Regions from separate parts of the Paraburkholderia sp. WS6 genome, predicted to be linked through region 1. Evidence: riboswitches for the same ligand, from Rfam matches in the RefSeq annotation. Region 1 holds a riboswitch; the other holds the start of a gene.
The links. Region 1 has a riboswitch for thiamine pyrophosphate ahead of thiC (phosphomethylpyrimidine synthase ThiC). Riboswitches for the same ligand answer to the same signal wherever they lie in the genome.
Positions count from the first base shown of each region.

Region 2: it holds a riboswitch for thiamine pyrophosphate, as region 1 does, so the genes downstream of both, M0D64_RS24025 (FAD-dependent oxidoreductase) here and thiC (phosphomethylpyrimidine synthase ThiC) in region 1, are expected to answer to the same signal.

Region 1 covers NZ_JALQCK010000022.1:29,477-35,889, forward strand. The annotation lists gene M0D64_RS24675 (pentapeptide MXKDX repeat protein) at 108-356, opposite strand; gene M0D64_RS24680 (molybdopterin-dependent oxidoreductase) at 485-1,288, opposite strand; gene M0D64_RS24685 (cytochrome b/b6 domain-containing protein) at 1,331-1,969, opposite strand; gene M0D64_RS24690 (DUF1223 domain-containing protein) at 2,015-2,845, opposite strand; gene M0D64_RS24695 (hypothetical protein) at 3,037-3,516, opposite strand; gene M0D64_RS24700 (GreA/GreB family elongation factor) at 4,045-4,455, shown strand; TPP riboswitch at 4,609-4,727, shown strand; gene thiC (phosphomethylpyrimidine synthase ThiC) at 4,819-6,413, shown strand, end outside.
Region 2 covers NZ_JALQCK010000021.1:56,572-62,984, reverse strand. The annotation lists gene M0D64_RS24035 (thiazole synthase) at 1-594, opposite strand, end outside; gene thiS (sulfur carrier protein ThiS) at 634-831, opposite strand; gene M0D64_RS24025 (FAD-dependent oxidoreductase) at 916-2,046, opposite strand; TPP riboswitch at 2,276-2,399, opposite strand; gene M0D64_RS24020 (ABC transporter ATP-binding protein/permease) at 2,761-4,512, shown strand; gene M0D64_RS24015 (SDR family NAD(P)-dependent oxidoreductase) at 4,572-5,345, shown strand; gene M0D64_RS24010 (hypothetical protein) at 5,512-5,973, shown strand; gene M0D64_RS24005 (hypothetical protein) at 6,065-6,413, shown strand, end outside.

The DNA.
Region 1 (6,413 bases):
TAACTTTTTTGCGTACATGCAACAGAAAAGCCGGGGACGTATCCCCGGCATTGGGACCACCTGCAACACCGGCGCTCAAGCTATGCAACCGGCATCGCCGGCAACGCTCAGTTGGCCATGGCTCCTGATGCTTCGTGCTTCATGCCCATCGCGTCGCTGCCCTTTTTCATCTTGTCGTGCTTCTTCGTGTCCTTCTTCATGCTGTCTTTCGACATGGTGTCTTTGGACATCGAATCCTTCGACATCGTGTCCTTGGACATCGCATCGTTGGACATTGCGCCGCTTGCCTGCGCGAACGCGGCACCGCCGCTGGTCAGGAGGGCGACGGCCATTGCTGCGATTGCGAACTTTTTCATGGGATGACTCCGTTTTGTGGTGGATGAATCTGACCCGGCTCCTGGTTTCTACCTTGTGCCGGGGTACTTCCGAAGCTTCTGCCGCCCGGGGTCGCGCGTCCGGCACTGCACGCGCCGACCCGCGCGCGTCAGGAGCCTCCGAACCAGTTGTAGCCCTGGTCGACCCAATAGCCGCCGGGGAACGTGTTGGTGACGAACATCTCGACGATGTGCTTCGGATTCTTGTAGCCGAGCTTGGTCGGCATGCGCAGCTTCATCGGGAAGCCGTATTTCGCGGGCAAGCGTTCGCCGTCGTATTCGAAGGTCAGGAGCGTTTGCGGATGCAGCGCGGTCGGCATGTCGATGCTTTCGTAGTAGTCGTCGGCGCATTTGAAGCCGACGTACTTCGCGCTCGTGTCCGCGCCGATGCGCCGCAGAAAATCGGCAAACGGCGTGCCGCCCCAACGGCCGATCGCGCTCCACCCTTCCACACAGATATGCCGCGTGATCTGCTCGGCATGCGGCAGCGCGTACAACTCGGGCAGGGTCCAGACGCGCTGGCCGGTGACGAGGCCGCTGATTTTCAGCTTGTAGTCGGAGGCGTCGACATCGGGGACGTCGTCGATACCGTAGAACGCGTTGAACGGAAATGGCCGCGTGATTTGCGCTTCCGTGTAGGTCGGCGCGAGTTGCTTCGGATCGAACAGTGCGGCCTGCGCGCGGTCGTTCAGGCGCGACACGGCCGTCAGGAATGCGGTGACCGAATCGTTGTCGGTGAGCGAGCAGCCCGTCAGCATCGACAGGCCGCCGAGCGTCAGAAGCCGCTTGCCGAACAGGCGCCGCGACGGCATCGCGAGTTCGCGCCGTGCGTCGATCAGGATCGATTCGCGGTCGAGCGTGTTGTCAGGCATAGCGGCAAGCTTTCGATCGAGTTTTGTATCAGGCGTGGTCATGATTCGATGTCCTTAGGCTTTGCATATCCGTGGGTCAGCCGCTTAGCGTCCGCGCAGCATCGCCAGCAGCGAGCGCGGCACGAGGGCCACCATCACCAGATGCACGGCGATGAACGCGGCCATCAGTGACATGGCGCAGAAGTGGACGATGCGTGCGTTGTCGTAGCCGCCCATCAGCTCGCGCAGCAGCGGAAACTGCACCGATTTCCAGATCGCGAGGCCCGAGAGTACGAGAACGATCAGATCGCAGACGACAAACAGATAAGCGAATTTCTGCACCGCGTTGTAGACGCGCAGATCGGCGTGCGAGAGCTTGCCGGTCAGCGCGGCGATGAAGTCGTGCAGCACGGCGCGCGGCGAGACCGGCAGGAACTTGCGCACGAAGCGTCCGCTGGCCAGATTCAGCGCGAGATACAGCAGGCCGTTGAAGACCAGCAGCCACATCGCCGCGAAGTGCCATTGCAGCGCGCCGCCGAGCCAGCCGCCGAGCGTGATTCCCGTGGGGAACGTGAAGCCTTTGAAGATCGGCGAGGCGTCATAGATGCGCCAGCCGGACAGCATCATCAGAACGGCCGCGAGTGCGTTGAGCCAATGCGTGACGCGCACCCACACCGGATGAATCGTGCCGCTCTTCGGCGTGGCGGGCGGAGCGGTTTTGCTAAGAGCATGAGGCGTGGCCATGAAAATCTCCGATGAAATGGGGAGCGCTGCGGGGTCGTCGCGCGATCAGTTGCAGGCAGCGAGCTCGCCCACTTGCAACACGTCGCCGGTCGCAGCGTTTTCGACGAAGGCGACGACGCCGAAGTGGTCAGCCGGGGCGTTAGCATCGCCATCGTCGATGCGGATATCGCGGCGGATCTGCGCGTTACCGGCAACCAGCGGCACGGGGCCGATCCATTGCCGCACGACGCGTTCGTGATGCAGCGTTGCGCCGCTGTTTTCCCCTGCTCTGACCTGCGAGTTCAACGCGTTCTGGTAGACCGCGACGTAGGCGTTCAGTGGGGCCGTGGTGTCTGCCGCCTTGCTGGTAAATTGCGCATCGACATTGAAGGCGCCCTTCGCCTGGGGTTTCAGTTCAAGCGCCACGTTCGCCTGCGCCGGTTCGGCGACGACCTGGCCGACGCGGCTCTGGAAACTGTCGCGTTGCGACCAGCTACGCAGTTCGCGGCCCGATACGAAGATTTCGGGCGTGTAGATGGTGTGGCCGCCAGCGAGGTCAGTCAGGGTTTGCTGACGTTCGGTAAAGCGATGTTGCGAGAAGCGGTCGGTCCAGCCGAGACTATTCCAGTAGTCCACGTGCAGCGCCAATGGCACGATGCTTTGGGTTGCACCGCTGTTTTTCCACTGGCCCAGCCAGTTGTCGGCGGGCGGGCAGCTATTGCAGCCTTCGCTGCTGTAGAGCTCCACCAGCGCAACACGATGGGATGGGCTATGCGACGCGCACACGGCGCCAGCCGCGCTTGCAAGGCCACTGGCGGAGAGGGTTGTTAGCGCTACGGCTAGCGCGATTGCGCGCGTGACATACCGATTATCTCGGCGGGTTCGTGCGGTTTGCATGGCGTGCTCCATCAGGATCTGCACGTTTGTCGAACCACGAGACCGCTTATGACAGCCGATTTTGATTTTTTATTTTTGTTCGGGTCGTGCGCCTACGGTCGAGACCGTTCCATGCTGTTTATACCCCGCGGGGCGCGGCGTGTCTGTACGCTTGCGGGCGAACCGCCCCAAAGCGCCCCGCGGAGGGTGCCTCAGTCGTAACTCACGACAACCGTCACCCGGGTATCCTGCCCCGCATTCTTCGGTGCAAGCGACAACACCCCGCCATCGCGGCCAACCCGGTAGTGCCCATCACTGCCCGCGCGAAACACGCGTCCATGGCTGTCGACAAAACGCTCAGTCAGCGCATCACCCAGCGCATTACCATTACGCGCCGTCGCGCCGCTGTTCACCTGAAGCGCGACATCGGCGCCCGTCGCCACGCCCGGCGCGGCGCTAAAGGTCAGCATGACCGCTGAACCCGACTGCTCGAGCCGCGCGCCCCTGGCATCGACACGTGCCCCGGCCGGCGCCGCCGAAATCGCCAGTTGTGGCGCCACGATCGCGCCCGAAAAGCTGATCGTTCCACCATTCGCGGCCACCGCCGACATTGGCGCTGCAACCAGCGCAACCAGCGTTGCCGTCGCCGCGACCGCGCTGAGCCCCCCAAACCGCCCCATTCCCGTTTTCATCAGCACTCTCCTTAAGCCGTCTCAAACCGCATCGCGCCATTGACGCGCTGCCCACCGCCGGTCGCTCGACTGGGCAACGGCCGCCCCTACAGGCGGATTAACGGCAGCGCGGCGACGGCCTTGAATGACCAAGTGCGGTATCGACACGCCGCAGCACGTATCCACGGCACCTGCCGGCGGCAATTAAAGAGACACCCGGCCCGTGCTAACATTCACCTTTCGATTGCGTCGATCAGACTTTTCTTCCGACGCTCCCCCAATACTTTTCGCACTCTGCCGGCTATCCCGATGCGCGTTCCGTTCTCCCGAGCCCTCACCCGCTTGCGCCCCCGCCGCGCAACCGGTTGCGCGCGCGCGGACATCGCGACGCTTCACGCCGGCCAGCCGTCCCGAACGCTCCCGCTTCTCGCCGCCCGGCGCCCGACCTGACGCAATTCCCCTCCATTACCGGGGCCGCGTCGTCGGGCTCCGGGCAAATCTCATCCGCACGCTGTCCCTTTACATGCAGATCGAATTGGAGAACCCGTCATGAAAAAGACGAAAACCTGTTACCTCACCGAACTCGACGTCGCCCGTCTTGAAAAGCACGCGGCCGCGCCCGGCGCCGACGCCAAATTGCAAGACATGCTCGACGACGTCCTGGAACGCGCCGTGATCGTCGAATCGCGCGACATCCCCGCGAACGTCGTCACGATGAATTCGCAAGCCACCCTGGTCGATGAAACCAGCGGCGAGCAGATGACCTGGACGGTGGTCTATCCGCCCAACGCGGACTTCGCACACGGCCGCCTGAACGTGTTTTCGCCGGTTGGCCTTGCGCTGCTCGGCGCCAAACGCGGCGAACGCATCCGCTTCACGCCGCCGAGCGGCACGGAGAAAGTGTTGAAGCTCGAAAAAATCCTGTTCCAGCCCGAAGCTGCCGACGATTTCACGCTGTAAGCCAAAGCCATTCACGATGCAGAACGCTGCGCCGCATCATCCCCGGCAGCCCTATCACAATAAGAATAGTGCGTGGCTGACCGGCGTTATCTCCGACATCTGACTTTTTCAAGACGGGTTGCCAAGCAACGCCCGGGCGGTGTATCGTGTGCGCTGCTAACGCGGGGGTCCTGCGTAGCGCGGAGGTTGGAGGTCCGTGTTGCGTGGGTGAGAAATACCCTTTGAACCTGATCTGGATAATGCCAGCGCAGGGAAGCGTACGGATTTCGCACCTGGTCTACCGTTTCATCCCTCGCGAATTCCGACAACTTCCGTCTCGTCTCCTGCTTAGCGGCCCTACATTGCTTTGCAGAGGAGATACGCATGAACGCCAATCCGAAGTTCCTTTCCGCCGACGCCCACGTCGATGCCGCCGCTGTCGCGCCGCTGCCGAATTCCCGCAAGGTCTACGTGACCGGCTCGCGCCCCGATATCCGCGTGCCGATGCGCGAAATTTCCCAGGCGGATACGCCGGATAGCTTCGGCGGCGAGAAGAATCCGCCGGTCTTCGTCTACGATACGTCGGGCCCCTATTCCGATCCGGAAGCCAAAATCGACATCCGCGCCGGTCTGCCCGCGCTGCGTCAAGCCTGGATCGAAGAGCGCGGCGACACCGAAGCGCTAACGGGCCTGTCGAGCGACTTCAGCCGCGAACGCGCCGCCGATACCACGACCGCCGATCTGCGTTTCAAAGGCCTGCACCGCACGCCGCGCCGCGCCATCGCCGGCAAGAACGTTTCGCAGATGCACTACGCGCGTCAAGGCATCATCACGCCGGAGATGGAATACATCGCGACTCGCGAGAACCAGCAACGCGCCGCGTATCTGGAGACCCTGAAGACGAGCGGTCCGAACGGCGAAAAACTCGCCGCGATGATGGGCCGCCAGCATCCGGGCCAGGCGTTCGGCGCCAGCGCCTTCGGTCCCGACGGACTGAAAGAAATCACCGCGGAATTCGTGCGCGAAGAAGTCGCCCGCGGCCGCGCGATCATCCCGAACAACATCAACCACCCGGAAAGCGAGCCGATGATCATCGGCCGTAACTTCCTCGTGAAGGTGAATGCGAACATCGGCAACTCGGCGGTGACCTCCTCCATCGGCGAAGAAGTCGACAAGATGACCTGGGCGATCCGCTGGGGCGGCGACACGGTGATGGATCTCTCCACCGGCAAGCACATTCACGAAACGCGCGAGTGGATCATCCGCAATTCGCCGGTGCCGATCGGCACGGTGCCGATCTATCAGGCTTTGGAGAAGGTCAACGGCAAGGCTGAAGACCTGACGTGGGAAATCTTCCGCGACACGCTGATCGAACAGGCCGAACAAGGCGTCGACTACTTCACGATTCACGCGGGTGTGCGTCTGCAATACGTGCCGCTGACGGCGAAACGCATGACCGGTATCGTCTCGCGCGGCGGCTCGATCATGGCGAAGTGGTGCCTCGCTCACCACAAGGAAAGCTTCCTGTACGAGCACTTCGAAGACATCTGCGAAATCATGAAGGCGTATGACGTAGCCTTCTCGCTCGGCGACGGCCTGCGTCCCGGCTCGATCTACGATGCCAACGACGAAGCGCAACTCGGCGAGTTGAAGACGCTCGGCGAACTCACGCAGATCGCGTGGAAGCACGACGTGCAGACGATGATCGAAGGCCCGGGCCACGTGCCGATGCAGTTGATCAAGGAAAACATGGACCTGCAACTGGAATGGTGTGACGAAGCGCCGTTCTACACGCTGGGACCGTTGACCACTGATATCGCTCCGGGCTACGACCACATCACCTCGGGCATTGGCGCTGCGATGATCGGCTGGTTCGGCACGGCGATGCTCTGCTACGTCACGCCGAAGGAACACCTTGGGCTGCCGAACAAGGACGACGTCAAGACCGGCATCATCACGTACAAGCTCGCCGCGCACGC
Region 2 (6,413 bases), on a different contig from region 1:
CGACGGCACGCCGAGGCCGGCGTCGACGATCAGCGGCACGTCGGGCAAGCGCTCGCGCAAGACGCGCAGGCCGTACGGATTGATGACGCCCTTGCCGGTGCCGATCGGCGCACCCCACGGCATCAGCGCCTCGCAGCCCGCATCGAGCAGACGGCGGCCGATCACCAGATCTTCGGTGCAATACGGCAGCACCTTGAAGCCGTCCTTGATCAACTGCGTGGCGGCTTCGATCAGGCCGACCGGGTCGGGCTGCAGCGTGTAGTCGTCGCCGATCAGTTCGAGCTTGATCCACTCGGTTTCGAAGATTTCACGCGCCATATGCGCGGTCGTCACCGCCTCGCCGACGGTCAGGCAGCCGGCGGTATTGGGCAGCAGCGGGACGCCATGGCGTTTGAGCAGGTCGAAGAAACCGGCTTCGGCGCCGCCTTCGTTCATCTGCCGGCGCAGCGCGACGGTCACCATGCCGGGCTGCGCCGCGTCGATCGAATCGGACAGCGATTGTAGCGATGGGTAGCGCGAGGTGCCGAGCAGCACGCGGCTCGCGAAAGTCTGGCCGTAGAGCGTGAGCGCGTCGGCGGTTTGGGGGGCAGTCATTTGCATCATCCTGGTCTCCGGCAAGGCGTGGCGCGGGGCTTAACCGCCGGCCACGGGTTGCACGACATCGAGCTTGTCGCCCGGCTGCAGCGCGCGCGCCGCATGCTGGGTACGTGCGACGAAATCGCCGTTCAGCGCGACCGCGAATGGTGGACGCGCGCCGAACGCGGCAAGCGCATCGGCGACAGTCGCGCCTTCGGGCAACGACAACGGCTTCTGATTGATATGAATGTCCATGGTGTTCGAATACGGTTCAATCGATTGGGGCAGCGGCGCGAGCTTGTTGTGCCTGCGGTTATTTCGCGAGCAGGCGCGCAACGCTCATGCCGGCTCCCGCGTGGAGTCCAGTTGAAACAGCTCGCTCCAGCGCGCGGCACTTTGCCAGTCGGCGAAAGCATCGGCGTCGCCAATGCGGCCGTCGAGCAGCGCCGCGGCGAAGCGCACGGCTTCGTCGGCGACTTCGGGCACGATCATGTAGCCGTGCCGGTACAGGCCGTTCACGCGCAATGTCTGCGCGCCATCCCACAGCAAGGCCGGACGGTGGTCCGGCAAAGTCGGGCGGCACTGCGAATTCAGTTCGAGGATGCGTGCCTCACCGAAGCCGGGATGCACGGAAAACGCCGCGCTGAGCAGTTCGAGCGCCGAGCGCACGCTGACCGGCGACATGTCCTCGCCTTCCACTTCGGTGGCACCGATCACGTAGAGATCGTCCTGCTTCGGCGCGATATACAGCGGGTAGCGCGGATGCAGCAGGCGCACCGGCCGCGTCAGTTTGATACCGGGCGCATGCACGCGTACAACTTCGCCGCGAATGCCGCGCAGCGTGGGCAGCACAGACTTCGCGCCCAACCCACGGCAGTCGATCGTAATGCGTGCGGACGGCAGCGCATGATCGTCGACCGGCGTGTTCCAGTGCGTTTCGACACCGCGCTGGGCGAGGCCCGCGGCGAGCGCGGTCAGCACCTGACGGTTATCCAGTTGGCCTTCGCGCGGCAGCAACCAGCCCTGGTTGAAGCGGCCCGCCAATGCGGGCTCGGCGGCGCCGACCTGAGCGCCCGCCAGCGTCACGAAGCCACCGTCGAGCAATTCAGCAGGCGCGTTCGAGCGCACGCGGCGTTCGAACAGTGGCGCTTCGGTGCGGTCGGCGTGATGCCATACGACGAGCGTGCCATTGCGCTGGAAGAACACTGGTTCGGGCAATTCGGCCAGCACTCGCGGCCAGGTGTCGAGCGAACTCGCGCCGAGACGGGTGATCAGCAATTCAGCACTGGCAGCCTCGGCCAGCGGCGCCAGCATGGCGGCGGCGACCCAGGCCGCGGCTTGCGAGCCCGCAGCATCGCCCCGCTCATAGAGCGCCACGCGATGCCCTTCACCGGCAAGACGCCACGCGACGAGGCGCCCGCACAGCCCACCGCCGAGCACGGCGAAATCGGGTTGAGCAGAACGATTCATCGCGCGCACTCCGAGTCACAGCGGCAAGCAACGCTAAAGCAGCACGGCGCGCGGACACAACCGACGAAAGCGCGGTGACGAGCAAAACACATGTCTGAAGAATAGGCGGTCATCGAGTCCTTTCCGTACGGCAAAAAAACGCACGTACCCAGGACGAAACCGGCGGGTGAGGCCGGCCGGGCAAGATGCACGTCCAATGACGGACGCCGCCCGGCGGGGAATGGAAGACTGGCTGCTTCCGGAAACTTCCCGCGCCGGTATTACCCGGATCGGGTGCAAAGGGTCTCTCTCAGCCTCGCCGCCGCTGCATGAAAATCACGCAGCCTGTGGGCAAAGCACCCCTGTTTCGTCGAAGGTCATTAGACCATAAAAGGCGCAGCGCCCGCAAACCAACGGCCTCTGCGGGCACACACCATTGATCCGTCACTATCTTTCGATTCATCAATACGGCCGACTGCAACGCTCTGGCACAATGCCAGGACCGGATGCCGCTGGCGCGCGGGTGACATGCTTCGCCGCCCGAGCGCCAGCGGCATCGAGGCGGGACCTCTGAGCGGAAATTAATTTTCACTTAAGGGCTTCGCCCCAGAATCGGGCGCTTACCCGGACGTGCGTTCGTCGAGCACGACGCCCGGGGCACGCACCGCAAACCCGCCGTGGGGCCGGCCCGACTGGGGCCCGCCCGGCACGGGCCAGCACTTCACCAGGATGCTCATGACACCGAATACCGCTTCCAGCCCCGCGCTGCCGCCGGACGAAAAAGTCTCCGCATGGAGCCTGATCAAACCTTACTGGGTTTCCGAAGAACGAAAAACGGCGTGGGGGCTGCTCATCGCGATCATCGTGATGAATCTGCTCGTCGTGTGGATCAACGTGCGCCTGAACCGCTGGAGCGCTGACTTCTACAACGCGCTGCAGACCAAGAACGTCCACGACTTCCCGCATCTGCTGATGGTGTTCTCGGGGCTTGCGTTCGGCTTCATCATTCTGGCCGTGTACGGCCGCTATCTGCGCCAGATGCTCGGCTTCCGCTGGCGCCAGTGGCTGACCACGCGCTATCTCAACGAGTGGCTGCACGACAGCGCCTTCTACCGTATCGAACGCGACCGGCTCGCCGACAACCCCGACCAGCGGATCAGCGACGACCTGCAATCGTTCGCCACCACCACGCTCTCGCTGACCCTCGACCTGCTGTCCACGGTCGTCACGCTGGTGTCGTTCATCACGATTCTGTGGTCGCTGGCCGGTGCGCTGACCGTCTCGCTCGGCGGCATGCCGATACAGATTCCGGGCTACATGGTGTGGGCCGCGGCGCTGTACGCGGTGATCGGCTCGCTGATCATCCAGAAGGTCGGCCATCCGCTCGTGTCGATCAATTACCAGGCACAGAAAGTCGAGGCGGATTTCCGTTTCGGCCTGATCCGTCTGCGTGAAAACGCCGAGCAGATCGCCTTCTACGATGGTATGGAGACCGAGAAGAAGAACACCCAATCGCTGTTTGGCCGCATCCGCGACAACTGGTGGCAGGTGATGAAGTACACCAAGCGGCTCACCTTCGTGCTGAGCTTCTACGGCCAGATCGCGATCATCTTTCCGCTGGTGGTGGCAGCACCCCGTTACTTCGCGGGCGCTTTCACGTTCGGCGTGCTGATGCAGATTTCGAGCGCATTCGGTACCGTCAGCGATTCGTTTTCGTGGTTCATCAACAGTTACGGCACCCTGGTCGAATGGCGCGCTACCGTGAACCGGTTGCGTGAATTCAGCCGCGTCGTGCATGCGCCGCGTTTGAAGGAATCAGTGTCGCCCGCCACCGCGCATGGCGGCATCAACCTGCATTTTGTCGACGAAGACAAGCTCTCCACAGACGGCCTTCAGCTTGCGCTGCCGAACGGCAACCCGCTGTCGCGCATCCGCGATATCGCGATCACGCCGGGCTCGCGCTGGCTGGTTCGTGGTCCGTCCGGCTCGGGCAAGAGCACGCTGATGCGCGCGCTCGCAGGATTGTGGCCGTTCGGCGACGGCTCGATCGACGCGCCGGTCAACGCGCGCATGATGTTCATCCCGCAGGTCAGCTACATGCCGATCGGCACGCTGAAAGCCGCGCTCACCTATCCGTCCTCTGCTGACACCTACACCGACGAAGAATGCCGCGAAGCGCTCGTCACCTGCCACCTGTCGGAATACGCCGACCGCCTGCAGGAATCGGGACACTGGACACGCGTTCTCTCGCCGGGCGAACAACAACGTCTCGCCGGCGCCCGTGTGCTGCTGCATAAGCCGGACTATCTGTTCCTCGACGAAGCAACCAGCGCGCTCGATTCGGAAAACGAAGCACGCCTCTATCACCTGTTCACCGAGCGACTGCCGCAGGCGGCGATCGTCAGCGTCGCGCATCGCGAATCGCTGGCGGCGTTCCATGGCGAAACGCTCGACGTCGAGCGCTCGGGCGAACCGATTGCCGCGTGAACAGCATGAACAACGCGAGCGACATGAGCGGCACCGGTGACGCGAGCAGCACGACCGGCATGAGCGGTGCCGAACTCGATCGGGTCGTCCTGATCACCGGCGCGGGCTCCGGCATCGGCGCCGCACTGGCCCGGCGCATCGCCGCGCCGCGCACCGCGTTGATGCTGCACGCCCGCGGCGCCGACGACGAAGCGCGCCAGCGTCTTACACAAGTCGCCGCCGATTGCAGCGCAAACGGCGCGTGCTGCGCGACGGTATTCGGCGATCTCGCCGAACGCGGCGCCGCCGAGCACGTGATTCATCAAACGCTCGCGAGCTTCGGCGCGCTTGATCAGTTGGTAGCGAACGCCGGCCACGCGCAACGGCAAACGCTCAACGCACTCGACGCTGACGTGTTCAGCGCCGCCTTCGCCGCCATGCCGGCCGCGTTCGCCGCGCTCGTCAAGCGTGCGACGCCCGCCCTGGAAACCTCGAAGCGGGGTCGCGTGGTCGCGCTCAGTTCGTTCGTCGCGCATCGCTATCGCGTGGATGCGCCGTTCGCCGCAACGGCTGCGGCGAAAGCGGCGATCGAGTCACTGGCCAAAACCGCAGCCGCCGAACTTGCGCCGCATGGCGTGACGGTCAATTGCGTGGCGCCCGGCTATACCCGTAAAGATCGCGGCCCAAGTGCCGATAATGCATCGGTGTGGACTCGCGCCGCCGAAGCGACACCGCTCGGTCACGTCGCCGAGCCCGCGGATATCGCCGCGCTGATCGCCTTCCTGCTCTCCGACGAAGCGCGTCACATCACCGGCCAGGTGATCCATATCGACGGCGGCCTGACGCTCGGCTAGGCAGCACGCCGCAACATCCGGAAACACGCGAGAACAGTTCGAAAGCATTTGCGAAGCCGGCAACCTGTTCCGCGCTTTGAAAATCCCCTGTAGCAGCGACGATAGTCGTGCGGGCTGTACCATGCGCCGCCCGCCCCGCCCCTCCCTGCTACTGGACTCTCCGCACATGTCATTCGATCGCCGCTTCTATCCTTTGACCCAGCGCGCAGCGCTTGCGCTTGGCGCAGCCCTGCTGCTCACGAGCGCCGCGTACGCTGCGCAAGCCACCCAGCCCAATGAGCCGGCGGATGTTTGCCCCGCGCTCAAACACATCGTCGACGCACCCGATTTCAAGCAGTTGCACGCGCAAGCTGCCGCGCAACTGCCGGGCGTATCGGCCGTGGACGACTGCCGCGCCAACACGCACGCCTACGATTGCCACTGGCGCGCACACTGGCAAGCCGACGGTGTCGTCAACGATCCGCTCGAAGAATTCGGCGCCGATATCGCTGCCTGCTTTCCGAACGTCGTGCACGACGTCAACACGCCGACGCGTCAGCATTTCATCGTGACCACCGAAGATCGGCGCGTGAACGTGACGGCCAGCGTGCAAGGGCAAAACGAACTGCGCCTGCGCGTCACGCGCTGAGCGTCGGCCGTTTTTTGCCACGTTCCGCTGCTTTTCCGCTGGGACCCGTCGTCATTCGCCGCACTTCCTTACCGCCACCAGGCACCGCATCATGACCTCTATGCCGAGCTTGAGCGCTTACGCTTTCACGCGGGCCCCAATGGCCGCGTGGGTCATGTTGCGGCGGCCTTGTGCGTGGCTCGCCGCCTCGGCGACCCTCGCATTCGGTCTGAACGGCTGCGCGTGGACGCTGATCTCGGCGGCCGACGCCACCGGCTCCGTGATTCAGGCCGGCTACGCGATCGCGGCGAACTACTCGTCGCCGACCTTCGTCAACGGCCGGCCGGCGAACGTGCATAACGTCTGCATCGAAGTGAATCAGACTGTGACGGTCGGCGATTTCGTGCCGGCGCTGCAGCTTGCGCTCGACCGGCGCGGCATTCGTTCGGACGTCTACAATC